Regions from separate parts of the Arthrobacter sp. K410C genome, predicted to be linked through region 3. Evidence: riboswitches for the same ligand, from Rfam matches in the RefSeq annotation. Region 3 holds a riboswitch; each other region holds the start of a gene.
The links. A riboswitch is a leader RNA that binds a small molecule or an ion and turns the genes downstream of it on or off. The one in region 3 is predicted to bind thiamine pyrophosphate.

Region 1 (3,198 bases), 400 kb from region 3:
TCTGACTGTGGCAGAGGTGACTTCGGCATTGCCGTCCAGGCGGAAGTCCCAGACGAAGGCCGGACACTCCTGGCCAGGCAGCAGGCTCCCCGCCCCTTCGCTGATGACCTCCGGATGCAGCGGAATTCGGCCGTCGGGGGCGTAGAAGGTCTGCCCGCGGCGCCGCGTTTCCTGGTCCAGCGGTCCGCCCGGCTTCACGAAGGCCGGAACGTCGGCGATGGCGTACAGCACGTGGTAGCCGCCGCCGTCGGCCTCTATGAAGAGCGCCTGGTCCAGGTCCGTGGACGAGGCCGGATCGATGGTGATGAATTCGACCCCGGTCAGGTCGTGGGACGGAAGCTCCAGCGCGGCCACGGCCGCTTCGGCGTCCCGGACCGCGTGCTCCGGGTATGGCCCGGGCAGCTCCAGCTCGGTCCGCAGCGCGCCCAGGGCCTCTTCCAGCGCGTTGTTGTGCTCATGGACGTTGGGAGCCAGCCGATGGTGTGACACGAAAATCAGCCTAGCCCGAAGACCGCCGAATATGCAGGCCATTGGCGGGATAGAAGGCAGGGCCGTGTTGCCCGCCGGTAGGTCAGGACGCGGCAGCGTCCAAAACGGCCAGGAGTGAGGCCGCCGCCGCGGCGGGATCCGCCGCTTCGGTGATGGCCCGCACCACCACAATCCTCCGGGCCCCCGCTTCCACCACCTCGCTGATATTGGAGTGGTCGATGCCGCCGATGGCGAACCACGGCACCTCGTTGCCGGTTTTGGCCGCGGCTGCTGCAGCGTATTTCACCAGCTCCGGTCCCACGGCGGCCCGGCCCGGTTTGGTGGGGGTGGCCCAGACCGGCCCGACGCAGAAATAGTCCAACCCGGCAGGCCCTGCGGCGGCAACGAGTGCGGCATCCACCTGTTCCGGGGTGTGGCTGGAGAGTCCAATGGCGGCGTTGCCGTTCAGCAGGGTGCGTGCCGCGGGCAGGGGGAGGTCCTTTTGCCCGATGTGGAACACCGGCGCGCCGGACAACACCGCGACGTCGGCGCGGTCATTCACTGCCCACAGCCGGCCATGGCGCTGCGCAGCCTCCCTGAGGACGGCCAGCAGTTCCAGCTCCTCGGCAGCCTCGATGGTCTTGTCGCGGAGCTGGATAATGTCCACTCCGCCGGCGAAGGCGGCATCCACGAAATCCCTGAAGTCACCGCGGTCAGCGCGGGCGTCAGTACACAGATAGAGGCGGGCAGACTTGAGCCCTGCGGTTCCCTCGGCGGTGGTGAAGGCATCGGTTGCGGAGGCGCCGACAGCGGCAGCGGAGTGGGACACATTCATGGCTGCAAGCCTAGTTCCTCTACACTTGCCTCGTACTGCGGGAGCCTGCGGCAGCTGTCATAAAGCGCCGGGCTGAGAGGGCGTCAGAGCCGACCGCTTGACCTGATCCGGGTAATTCCGGCGTAGGGAAGGAGACACATGGGCACCCCCAACACAGCACCCCCGCAGCCCCCCAACGGCACCATCAGGGCCGACGTCGTAGTCATCGGCGGCGGAGTGGTGGGCCACGCAATCGCCTGGGAAGCACAGCGCTCAGGCCGCAGCGTCGCGCTGATCGACGACGCCCCCGGCTCCGGCGCCAGCTGGGCGGCAGCCGGGATGCTCGCACCGGTGAGCGAGCTGCACTACCAGGAAGAGGATCTCCTGGACCTGATGCTGGCCTCTTCCGCCCGGTGGCCCGGCTTCATCGCGGACCTGTCCTGTGCATCCGGGGAGAAAACCGGGTACCTGACGACGCCCACCCTCGCCGTAGGTGCCGACGCCGCCGACCGCCGGGCTTTGATGGACCTGCGCGCGGTCCAGCAGGCCAATGGCCTGGCTGTTGAGCCGTTGACCATCCGCGAGGCGCGGCGGCGGGAACCTTTGCTCAGCCCCGCCATCGCGTGTGCCCTCGACACCCCCGCGGACCACCAGGTGGATCCCCGGCTCCTGGTGTCCTGCCTTCGCAACGCCCTCGCCGGGGAAGCCGCCGGCCGCGGCCCCGCAGTTGCGGGCGCAGTGGAAGGCTACGCGGTGCCGGACAGGGCCTTGGGCCTGCTGTGGGCGGATGACACTGTTGCGGGAGCCCGGCTCGCCGGCGGCGGCACAGTGCTGGCCGGAGAAACCGTGGTGGCCAATGGACTGGATGCCGCTGCGGTGATGGACTTGCCCGCGGGCCTGCTCCTGCCGCTGCGGCCGGTCTACGGGGACATCCTCCGCCTCGCCGTACCGCAGCACCTCCGGCCGCTGGTGACGGCCACCGTCCGCGGCCTGGTCCGCGGCGTGCCGGTGTACATCGTCCCCCGGGAGGACGGAACGGTGGTGATCGGAGCCACCCAGCGTGAGGATGCCCTCGCCGGGGCCGGTGCCGTACCCCCGCAAGCCCTCCGGTCCGCTGCCGGAACGGTGTCCGCAGGCGGCGTCTATCAGCTACTCCGGGACGCGCAGGTCCTGGTCCCGGCCGTGGCCGAGCTGGAATTGCTTGAATGTACGGCGCGGGCCCGGCCGGCGACCCCGGACAACGCCCCGCTGCTGGGCAGGGTGCCCGCCGCCCCGGGCTCCAACCCGGGCGGGCACATCGCCGGCCTGATCATGGCCACCGGATTCTTCCGGCACGGCGTCCTCCTGTCACCCGCAGCCGGCGCCATCTGCCGGGACCTGATGGACGGCACCGCGGACCCCCGCTGGAAAACGTTCGACCCTGGCCGCTTCTCCGGCCGCGAAACCTCCGCTGCAAGCGTCAACATCAAGGAGACAGCATGAATATCACCCTGAACGGAAACCACCATACGGTGGCTGAGGGGGCCTCCATCACCACCCTCATCAGCGAGGTCACCGGCCGTACCGTGGGGGCTGACGGCCAGGCCAAGGACGGGAACAGGCTGGGTGTCGCCGTGGCGCACAACGCACAGGTTGTTCCCCGGAGCCAATGGTTCGCCACGGCGCTCGCCGACGGTGACGACGTCGAGCTTGTCACGGCAGTGCAGGGAGGCTGACACGATGACCGAATCCGATACCCTGACCACCACGGCCGTTGCCAACCTGGACGATGCCCTGGTTATCGACGGGGTGCCCCTGGCGTCCCGGCTCATCATGGGGACCGGGGGCGCCCCGAGCCTCGACGGGCTTGGCGCAGCACTCCTGGCCTCCGGCACGTCCCTGACCACCGTGGCAATGCGGCGCTACTCGACGGCGGA
Region 2 (3,198 bases), on a different contig from region 3:
GGGCTCGAAGGCCGGCATGGCCCTGCGCCCTGCCACGCCGGTGGAACCGTACCTGGACATGCTTTCCGAACTGGACATGCTGCTGATCATGACCGTTGAACCGGGCTTTGGCGGCCAGGCCTTTTTGGACGTGATGCTGCCCAAGATCCGCCGGGCTCGCGCCGCCGTCGACGGTTCAGGGGTGAACGTAGCCATCCAGGTGGACGGCGGCATCACGGAAGAAACCATCACCCGTGCCGCCGAGGCCGGCGCCAACGTCTTTGTCGCGGGCTCGGCCGTGTACGGCAAACCTTCCCCTGCTGAGGCAATCGAGTCGCTGCGCGCGAACGGCCAGCTTGCCTTCGCATAGCAGCAGGCCGCCCCATCACCGTTACCAATCTTGAAGGACCCATAATGCGCGTTCACATCGCAACCGACCACGCCGGCATGGAGCTCAGCTCCCATCTGATCACCTCGCTCGCAGCCAGCGGCTACGAGATGGTGGACCACGGACCGGCCGCCTACGACGCCGAGGACGACTACCCCGCATTCTGCATCAACGCCGCCGCCGCCGTCGTGGCCGACCGGGCGGCAGGCATGGACGCGCTCGGAATCGTGCTGGGCGGCTCCGGCAACGGCGAGCAAATCGCCGCAAACAAGGTCAAGGGAGTCCGGGCAGCCCTCGCGTGGAACCTCGACACAGCCAGGCTCGCCCGCCAACACAACGATGCCAACGTGGTCGCCGTCGGAGGCAGGCAGCACAGCGTCGAAGAGGCCACGGAACTGGTCAAAGCATTCCTGGCAGAACCATTTACTAATGCCGAACGCCATGAGCGCCGCATCGGCAAAATCGCTACCTTCGAAACCACGGGCGAGATCGTCGAATAACCCCCACCAACAAAACCCCGGGCCAAGGTTGTCGTCAACCCTGCCGCCAGCCATCCCGGAAAGTTCTCCCGCTGCTTAGACCAGTCGGGGATCCCAACACCGACTCTCCCGTCCCGGGGGAGCAACCCAGAAAGGAAGATTCACATGAGCATAACTTTCGAGCCGACCGCCCTCTTCCAGGGGAAGCTGGACGAAGCACCGCTCGGTCCACCCCTGGCCGAAGTGCTGGGCGACGAGATTCCGACGCGGATCACTATCCCCTTTACCAGCGATGATTCCCGGATCCTCTCCGGAGTCTGGGAAGCTGACCCAGGCCTTTCACGATGGGAGTTTCTGGAGCGCGGCGAGTCGATCTACGTCCTTGAAGGCCGCATGGTGGTTACCGAGGATGGCGGAGAGCCGACTACCGTAGAGGCCGGAACCGCAGCTATCTTCCCCATCGGTTGGAAGGGCACCTGGGAAATCCAGGAGCGCATCAGAAAATTCTTCGTCATTTTCACGCCCTGACCCAGGGAAACTGTAAGGCCTGGACACGTGCCAGGCCTTACAGTTTGTAGCCATTCATACAACGACAGGGGAGCGCCGCCATCCGGCACTGGCCATGGCCGGGGACCGCAGGTGGGCGCTGAGAGTGCGGACAGCCGCAGACCCTCGAACCTGATCCGGTTAGTACCGGCGCAAGGGAGTCGAGTTCTCGAAGTCCGGTAACGGCAGTAGCCGCGTGCCGTGCTTTCCCCTCCTGTTTCCCAGGAGGATTTTTTCATGAGCACTGCAGCAATCAAGAAGACCACCAGCAAGTCCTGGCGCGTCGTGGACATCGTGGTGGCGGCCCTGATCGCCATCGCCGGCGGCGTGATTTTCTGGGCCTGGTCCCAGGGCGCGGCCGCGGTCTCCGGGCCCATGAACGCGGTTTACCCGCCCCTGACCGGCCTGATCGCCGGCGGCTGGATGATCCCGGCAGTGCTGGGCATGCTGATCATCCGCAAGCCCGGCGCGGCATTGTTCTGCGAGACCGTGGCAGCCACCGGTGAGCTCCTGATGGGCTCGCAGTACGGCGCCTCGGTGCTGTTCTCAGGCTTGGTCCAGGGCCTGGGCGCTGAAATCATCTTCGCGATCTTCGTTTACAAGAAGTTCAACCTGCCGGTGTCGCTGCTGGCCGGTGCTGCCGCGGGCCTGTTCTGCGGCCTGAACGATTCCTTCGCGCCGTGGGGCTGGAACATTGCGTACTCCGGCGGTGACAAGCTTGCCTACATCATCTTCACCGCGATTTCCGGCGCGGTCATCGCCGGTGCCCTGTCCTGGATCGCGACCCGTGGCCTGGCGAAGACCGGGGTCCTGAGCTCCTTTGCCTCGCGCAAGGCAGCCACGGAGTCCGTCCTCTCCTGAGGCCTGAAAGGTTAGCTGATGACCATCACCACCGAAATGTGCGTGGACAGCGATCCGTTGATCATTGACGGAGTCGAAATAACTCCGCGGCTCATTATGGGCATTGGCGGAGCCCCCAGCCTGGACGGACTCGGAAGCGCCCTCGTTGCTTCTGGGACCGAGCTGACCACCGTCGCCATGCGGCGCTATTCGCCGTCGGAGGCCGGTTCCTTATTCCAACTCCTGCTCGACCACAAGATCCGGGTGCTGCCCAACACCGCAGGCTGCTTCACGGCAAAAGATGCGGTGCTCACCGCCGAAATGGCGCGCGAAGCATTGGAAACCGACTGGGTCAAGCTCGAGGTGATAGCTGACGAGCACACCCTGTTGCCCGATGCCGTGGAACTGGTCGATGCCACGGAGCAATTGGTCAACCGCGGCTTCAAGGTATTCGCGTACACCAACGATGATCCGGTCCTGGCCCTACGGCTCGAGCATCTGGGAGCCTCCACCGTTATGCCCCTTGGCTCACCCATCGGCACGGGCCTGGGCATCCTGAGCCCGCACAACATCGAGCTGATTGTGTCCCGCGCTTCCGTGCCCGTCGTGCTCGACGCTGGCATCGGAACCGCCTCGGACGCGGCCTTTGCAATGGAACTGGGGTGTGACGCTGTCCTGCTGGCTACAGCTGTCACCCGGGCACAGAATCCGGTGCGCATGGCCACCGCATTTAAACACGCAGTCCTCTCTGGAAGGCTGGCGAACCGCGGCGGCCGCATACCCCGCCGCGAGCATGCACTGGCGTCATCACCCTTGGAAGGACGAGCCGAGTTCCTGTAACGGGGTGCAGGCACCACCGACTGCAAGCCGTCCAAAACGGTAGGTAAAACCATCCTGATACAGCGTTTCCCACGACCACACATGACGGGATCATGGATGCCGGGAAGGAGCAGAGATGACGACACA
Region 3 (3,198 bases):
AGGAAGAGCTGACGCACGACATCAACCGGCTCCGCGCCCAGTGGGAAGGCATCGAAAGCCAGTCCACCTCCACCAAGGTGCTGGCCCCCGAACTGCTGTACGGCGAACCGGACCTCACCATCAAGGTGGTCCGCGACGTCTTCAACGAGGACTTCTCCAAGCTGATCGTGTCCGGTGAAGAGGCCTGGGACACCATCGAGGCCTACGTCACCTACGTTGCCCCGGACCTGGTGGGCCGGCTCGAGAAGTGGACCAAGGACCAGGACATCTTCGCCGCCTGGCGGATCGACGAGCAGATCCACAAGGCCCTGGAACGGAAGGTCTTCCTGCCGTCCGGCGGTTCCCTGGTGATCGACCGCACCGAAGCCATGACCGTGGTTGACGTCAATACGGGCAAGTTCACGGGCAGCGGCGGCAACCTTGAGGAAACCGTCACCAAGAACAACCTCGAAGCAGCCGAGGAAGTGGTGCGCCAGCTCCGCCTCCGGGACATCGGCGGCATCATCGTCATCGACTTCATCGACATGGTCCTTGAATCCAACCGGGACCTGGTGCTGCGCCGCCTGGTGGAATGCCTGGGCCGCGACCGCACCAAGCACCAGGTTGCCGAAGTCACGTCCCTGGGCCTGGTCCAGATGACCCGGAAGCGCATGGGCACCGGGCTCCTGGAGGTCTTTGGCGAGCAGTGCGAGGCCTGCGCCGGACGCGGCGTTGTCACCCACGACGACCCCGTGGAGCACCGCCGCGCCAACATCGTTGCTGCCGAGCACCACGTGCAGCGCACCGACAGCCGGCCGGAATCCCGTGCCGAAAGCCACCGGAACGAGGGCCAGCGGACCGACAGCAGCCAGCCCGGGGGACGCCCGGATCGCAAGCGGCGGCGCGGACGCGGCGGCCAGCAACCCGATGCTGCGCCGGCGCCCGCTGTGCATGTCCACACGGTCCACCCGGACCCGGCCGACGCCGAGCGCCACGCCAAGGCTGAAGCCACCAGGCTGGCCCTTGCCAACATCGCGGCGGCTGCGCATGCGGCGCACCTGCACGACGACGAGGTCGCGGCGGCCAGGCAGGCCCAGTCGGCCCAGCCCGCGGCGCCTGCCGTGGAAGAGAAGCACGACGCCGGTACCCCGCCACGGCCTGCGGCTGTCCTGACCTTCGGCGGCGAGAAGGTTGCCCTGCCCTTCGTGGAGCACGCGGAGGAGCAGCAGCCCCGCCCTGCCCTCACCCTGGACAGGCTCGCGGAAGCCTTCGCCCACCTGGGCGAACCGGCGCCTGCCGCCGAAACCCCCGCGGAAGAACAGGAAGCCACGCGGCCCGAGGCGGTTCCGGCACAGGCGGAACAGCCGGCTGCCCCTGCGGAAGCTGAGAAGGACTGGTCTGACCACACGGTGGACCAGTCCCGCCAGCGGCGGCCGCGGCGCAACCGCAGCGCTAGCCGCGCCCAGGGTGCCGCCAACGAAACCAGCGTGCAGCAGCACGAGAACGTTCCGGCACCCAGCGCCGGACACAGCCATGCTGCCAAGGCCCCGGAACCCGCATCGGCCTCGCAGGAACGCAAGGAAGGCGCGCCCAAGCCCGCCGAGGCGCCCATCATCCTGGGCGTGGGGGTTCCTGCCTCTGAGCTTTAAGCCCAGGCAGGGCCACTGGGTAACCCGGGAAGTCCCCGTCTCGTGGACCGTTCCCCTCCGTATTCCGGGGGGAACGGCCCATAAGGCGGGGACTTTCCTGCATGCGGTGGCTGTCACTTTTCCCGGGCTCCCAGGTCAGCGGCTAGGCTGGGTAACCGACACGGGGTGCCGCGCGAAGGGCCGGCTGAGATCCAGACCCGTTGAACCTGTCCGGCTAGTACCGGCGAAGGGATGTCCTTTGTCTTCGACCCTCTTTATGCCCGCGGAAACTTCCCAGCCCGACGCAATCCCGGATGCGACCGTCCAGGCCGCGCCCGCCCAGCCAGCGCTGCGCCGGGACGTGCCGCGCGTCCTGTCCATTGCCGGTTCGGACCCGTCCGGCGGCGCCGGCATCCAGGCGGACCTGAAAAGCATTGCGGCGCACGGCGGCTACGGCATGGCTGCCATCACCGCCCTCACCGCGCAGAACACCCGCGGCGTGGCTGCCGTCCACCTGCCGCCCGCGTCCTTCCTCGCCTGCCAGCTGGATGCCATCAGTGACGACATCAGCATCGACGCCGTCAAAATCGGCATGCTGGGCGACGCCGGGGTGATCGCCACGGTCCGGACCTGGCTGGAGAAGGTGCGTCCCGCCGTCGTGGTCCTTGACCCGGTAATGGTGGCCACCAGCGGTGACCGGTTGCTCCAGGAATCCGCCGAGGCAGCGCTCCGCGATCTGCTGCCGCTGGCCCACCTCATCACCCCGAACCTGGCCGAACTTGCCATGCTCGTGGGCGAAGAACCCCGGGATTCCTGGGCCGGGGCCCTGGAACAAGGGCGAAAGCTGGCCGATGCCACCGGAGCAACCGTGCTTGTGAAGGGCGGCCACCTGTCAGGTGCGCAATGCCCGGACGCCCTGGTCAACACCGCCGGCCTGCTGCGGGCGGAGGTCATCGAGGTACCGGGGGAGCGGGTGGCCACCAGGAACAGCCACGGAACGGGGTGCTCGCTGTCCTCTGCAATGGCCACGGTGCAGGCTCGGCGGGGGGACTGGGAGGCGTCGCTGCGGGAAGTGAAGCCCTGGCTGGCGGGGGCGCTCGCGGACTCCGCCCGGCTTGAGGTAGGAGCCGGCAACGGGCCCGTGCACCACTTCCACCACCTGCGGGCAGTTCCGCAGCCGGGGTCATTCGAAGCCCTGCTCTGGACTGAAGCTGAAGCGGACCTGGACGCCATCTACCGCCTGGACTTCATCCGCGGCCTGGTCTCGGGCAGCCTGCCGGAGAAGGAATTTGCCTATTACCTGGCCCAGGACGCCATCTACCTGAACGGCTACTCCCGCGTGCTGGCACGGGCAAGCGCCTTGGCCCCCACGGAGGCGGAGCAGCTGTTCTGGGCCGGATCCGCGCAGCAGTGCCTGGAGGTTGAGTCCGAGCTGCACCGATCCTGGCTCAGCACGCGCCCCGTCCAGGCCGAACTTGGCCCCGTGACAAAGTCCTACGTCGACCACCTCACGGCGGCCTCCGCGTCGGGCAGTTACGCGGTGCTCGCCGCGGCCGTCCTGCCGTGCTTCTGGCTGTATGCGGAGGTGGGC
Region 4 (3,198 bases), on a different contig from region 3:
AGCAGCCCCGCGAGGGTCAGTGCAAAGGTGGACTTACCGGCACCGTTGGGCCCGGTGATGGCAAGCGCCTGCCCGGCCCGTACCCGCGCGGTGATGTCCTCCTGCACCGGAAGCGGCTGGATTTTCCGGAATCCGCTGCGGCGCGGGCGTTCCCGGGACACAGCCACTTTCTCGGCGGCCAGCATCAGGTCTCCCGCGCCTGGGCCGGTGCCGGCTGCGCGGGGACGGGTGGCCGGCACGTAGCCGGGCACCCACACCCCGGCGGCGGCCAGCATGGTGCGGGCCTCGTCCAGGACCCGGTCCGGCGGACCGTCCAGGAGGACGCCAGGATCGGCGGCCGAGCCCGGCTGCAGGACCACGATCCGGTCCACCAGGTCCTTCCACACCGACACCCGGTGCTCCACCACCACCAGCGTGGCACCGGTTTTATCCAGGCAGCGCGCCACGGCGTCACGGACCTCCAGCACACCGGCCGGATCAAGGTTGGCGGTGGGCTCGTCCAGCAGGATCAGCCCGGGCTGCATCGCCAGGATGCCTGCCAGCGCAAGCCGCTGTTTCTGCCCGCCGGACAGCGCCGACGTCGGATGGTCCAGCGGCAGGTGGGACAGCCCGACGTCGGCGAGCGCCTCGTGCACTCGGGTCCAGATGGCGTCGCGGGGGACGGCGAGGTTCTCGGCGCCGAACGCGACGTCGTCCCCGACCCTGGAGAGGACCACCTGGGTTTCGGGGTCCTGCTGCATCAGTCCAGCACGTCCGCGCTGCCCCCGGGGGGACCCGCCGTCGACGAGCAGTGAACCTGACTCGTCGGAGTCGCCGGCCTCGCCGTCGTCGTTCACATCGCCCAGGACCCCGGCGAGGGCGTGCAGCAGCGTGGACTTGCCGGCGCCCGAGGCCCCGAGCAGCAGGACGCGCTCCCCCGGTGAGATGTCCAGGTCAAGGGCGTGGACGGCGGGCCTGGCGCGCCCGGCATGCCGCCAGCCCCAGCCACGCGCCGTGACTGCGGCCGGCCGCACCGCCCCGGCCGTGCCGTGGTGGGTAGGTGCCTGCATCAGGAGAAGACGGGCTCCGTTGCCGCCTTGCGGGAAGCGAAGGAGCTCAGGACCCCGGTCCTGGCCAGGCCGCGGGTGGCGATCCAGGACAGGGCACCGGCGATGACCGCGCCGGAAATCGCGGTGAAGATGATGTAGGCAAGCTTGTCACCGCCGGAGTACGCGATGTTCCAGCCCCACGGCGCGAAGGAATCGTTCAGGCCGCAGAACAGGCCCGCGGCAGCACCGGCCAGCAGCGACACCGGCAGGTTGAACTTCTTGTAAACGAAGATCGCGAAGATAATTTCGGCGCCCAGGCCCTGGACCAAGCCTGAGAACAGCACGGAGGCGCCGTACTGCGAGCCCATCAGGAGCTCACCGGTGGCTGCCACGGTCTCGCAGAACAGCGCCGCGCCGGGCTTGCGGATGATCAGCATGCCCAGCACTGCCGGGATCATCCAGCCGCCGGCGATCAGGCCGGTCAGGGGCGGGTAGACCGCGTTCATGGGCGCGGAGACCGCGGCCGCGCCCTGGGACCAGGCCCAGAAAATCACGCCGCCGGCGATGGCGATCAGGGCCGCCACCACGATGTCCACGACGCGCCAGGACTTGCTGGTGGTCTTCTTGATTGCTGCAGTGCTCATGAAAAAAATCCTCCTGGGAAACAGGAGGGGAAAGCACGGCACGCGGCTACTGCCGTTGCCGGACTTCGAGAACTCGACTCCCTTGCGCCGGTACTAACCGGATCAGGTTCGAGGGTCTGCGGCTGTCCGCACTCTCAGCGCCCACCTGCGGTCCCCGGCCATGCGGGCCCGACGGCGGCGCTCCCCTGTCGTTAAGTGTTGCTTGCTTGAATAATGCATTGGATTGCCCTGTTGGGCGTGGTCCAGTTTACACCGGGAGAGGGGTAGATTGTGGGCCATGACTGCCAATCCGCCGCATATGACTGAGTTCGATCCGGACTCCGATTCCGCCCAGCCGGAGGGATCCCTGCAGGTCCTCATCGGCCGCGTCGAGGGTGAGATCCATGAACTCCAGTTTCCGGGCTTCTCCATGGATGATGCGCTCAACCTTGGCCTCCTCCTGGTGGAGCTGGGCAAGGAGCGCGGCCTGCCCATCGCTATCGACATCACCAAGGGCGAACAGGTCCTCTTCCATGTGGCATTGCCGGGCGCCACGCCGGACAACGAACACTGGATCCGCGCGAAGCAACGGACAGCTGCACGGTACGAAGTGCCTTCCCTGCTGGTGGGGCTGCGCGGGCGGCTGCGCGGAGGCAGGATCGAGGACGAGGGCTGGTTCGACCAGACCCGCTACGCGGCACATGGCGGGTCTTTCCCTGTCTATGTGACGGGCGTGGGTGCGGTGGCCACCGTCACCGTGTCCGGGCTGCCGCAGGTGCAGGATCACGACCTGGTGGTGGAGGCCATGCGTGAGGTGTTGCGGTCCACCGGGGCTGACGGGGCACCATGACCGGCACTCCCGCTGACAATCCCGTCCGGGCGGCGGTGGACAAGGCCGAAGACGAGATGATCTTCATCGGCCCGGACCATCCCTACTATCCCCTGCTGGCCGAGCTGGTGTCCGCCGTCGGCAAGGCCTGGCAGCAGGGGTATGAGCAGGGCCGCAGCGGCGGGCACTACCCGAACCCCTACACTTGGACCGGGCTGGCCTGACGGGTTTCCAGCTGCCGGCGGGGAAACAAAGCCTGCTTAGCTTTTATTAGTAATCATGCTTACTATGTTGTTTCCACCGCGTACGAGGAGTCCAGGACATGGCAGTCAGCACCCGCCCACCGGGCGTCCGAACCGCGCTGCAGTGGTCCACGCTGGCTGTTGCCGGCATTTTCCTGTTCGCCGGCATCCTTGGATTCGTTCCGGGCATCACCAGCAACTACGGCTCCCTGGACTTCGCCGGCCCCGGTTCAAAGGCCCTGTTGCTGGGTACGTTCCAAGTGTCCGTCCTCCACAATTTTGTCCACCTCCTCTTCGGCGCCGCCGGAGTGTTCATGGCACGCACCCACCGGCAGGCCCGGAACTTCCTCATATACGGCGGCGTCATCTACTTGGTCCTCTGGCTGTACGGACTGCTCATCGGGGACGACACCCCCGCGAACTTCATCCCGGAAAACTATGCGGACAACTGGCTGCACCTCATTTTGGGGCTGGCC

Region 1: it holds a riboswitch for thiamine pyrophosphate, as region 3 does, so the genes downstream of both, thiO (glycine oxidase ThiO) here and thiD (bifunctional hydroxymethylpyrimidine kinase/phosphomethylpyrimidine kinase) in region 3, are expected to answer to the same signal.
Region 2: it holds a riboswitch for thiamine pyrophosphate, as region 3 does, so the genes downstream of both, AC5RU7_RS18210 (ECF transporter S component) here and thiD (bifunctional hydroxymethylpyrimidine kinase/phosphomethylpyrimidine kinase) in region 3, are expected to answer to the same signal.
Region 4: it holds a riboswitch for thiamine pyrophosphate, as region 3 does, so the genes downstream of both, AC5RU7_RS15920 (ECF transporter S component) here and thiD (bifunctional hydroxymethylpyrimidine kinase/phosphomethylpyrimidine kinase) in region 3, are expected to answer to the same signal.

What each region holds. Positions count from the first base shown of each region.
Region 1 covers NZ_JBNHFJ010000001.1:442,447-445,644, reverse strand. Annotated here, with positions in the region: gene AC5RU7_RS02100 (RNB domain-containing ribonuclease) at 1-489, opposite strand, end outside; gene thiE (thiamine phosphate synthase) at 572-1,303, opposite strand; TPP riboswitch at 1,331-1,449, shown strand; gene thiO (glycine oxidase ThiO) at 1,442-2,764, shown strand; gene thiS (sulfur carrier protein ThiS) at 2,761-2,997, shown strand; gene AC5RU7_RS02080 (thiazole synthase) at 3,002-3,198, shown strand, end outside.
Region 2 covers NZ_JBNHFJ010000018.1:6,312-9,509, forward strand. Annotated here, with positions in the region: gene rpe (ribulose-phosphate 3-epimerase) at 1-349, shown strand, start outside; gene AC5RU7_RS18200 (ribose-5-phosphate isomerase) at 394-867, shown strand; gene AC5RU7_RS18205 (cupin domain-containing protein) at 1,012-1,374, shown strand; TPP riboswitch at 1,431-1,569, shown strand; gene AC5RU7_RS18210 (ECF transporter S component) at 1,630-2,253, shown strand; gene AC5RU7_RS18215 (thiazole synthase) at 2,272-3,072, shown strand.
Region 3 covers NZ_JBNHFJ010000001.1:39,904-43,101, reverse strand. Annotated here, with positions in the region: gene AC5RU7_RS00250 (Rne/Rng family ribonuclease) at 1-1,628, shown strand, start outside; TPP riboswitch at 1,780-1,877, shown strand; gene thiD (bifunctional hydroxymethylpyrimidine kinase/phosphomethylpyrimidine kinase) at 1,885-3,198, shown strand, end outside.
Region 4 covers NZ_JBNHFJ010000012.1:46,053-49,250, reverse strand. Annotated here, with positions in the region: gene AC5RU7_RS15925 (ABC transporter ATP-binding protein) at 1-1,049, opposite strand, end outside; gene AC5RU7_RS15920 (ECF transporter S component) at 1,049-1,672, opposite strand; TPP riboswitch at 1,734-1,869, opposite strand; gene AC5RU7_RS15915 (heme-degrading domain-containing protein) at 1,950-2,501, shown strand; gene AC5RU7_RS15910 (hypothetical protein) at 2,498-2,704, shown strand; gene AC5RU7_RS15905 (DUF4383 domain-containing protein) at 2,803-3,198, shown strand, end outside.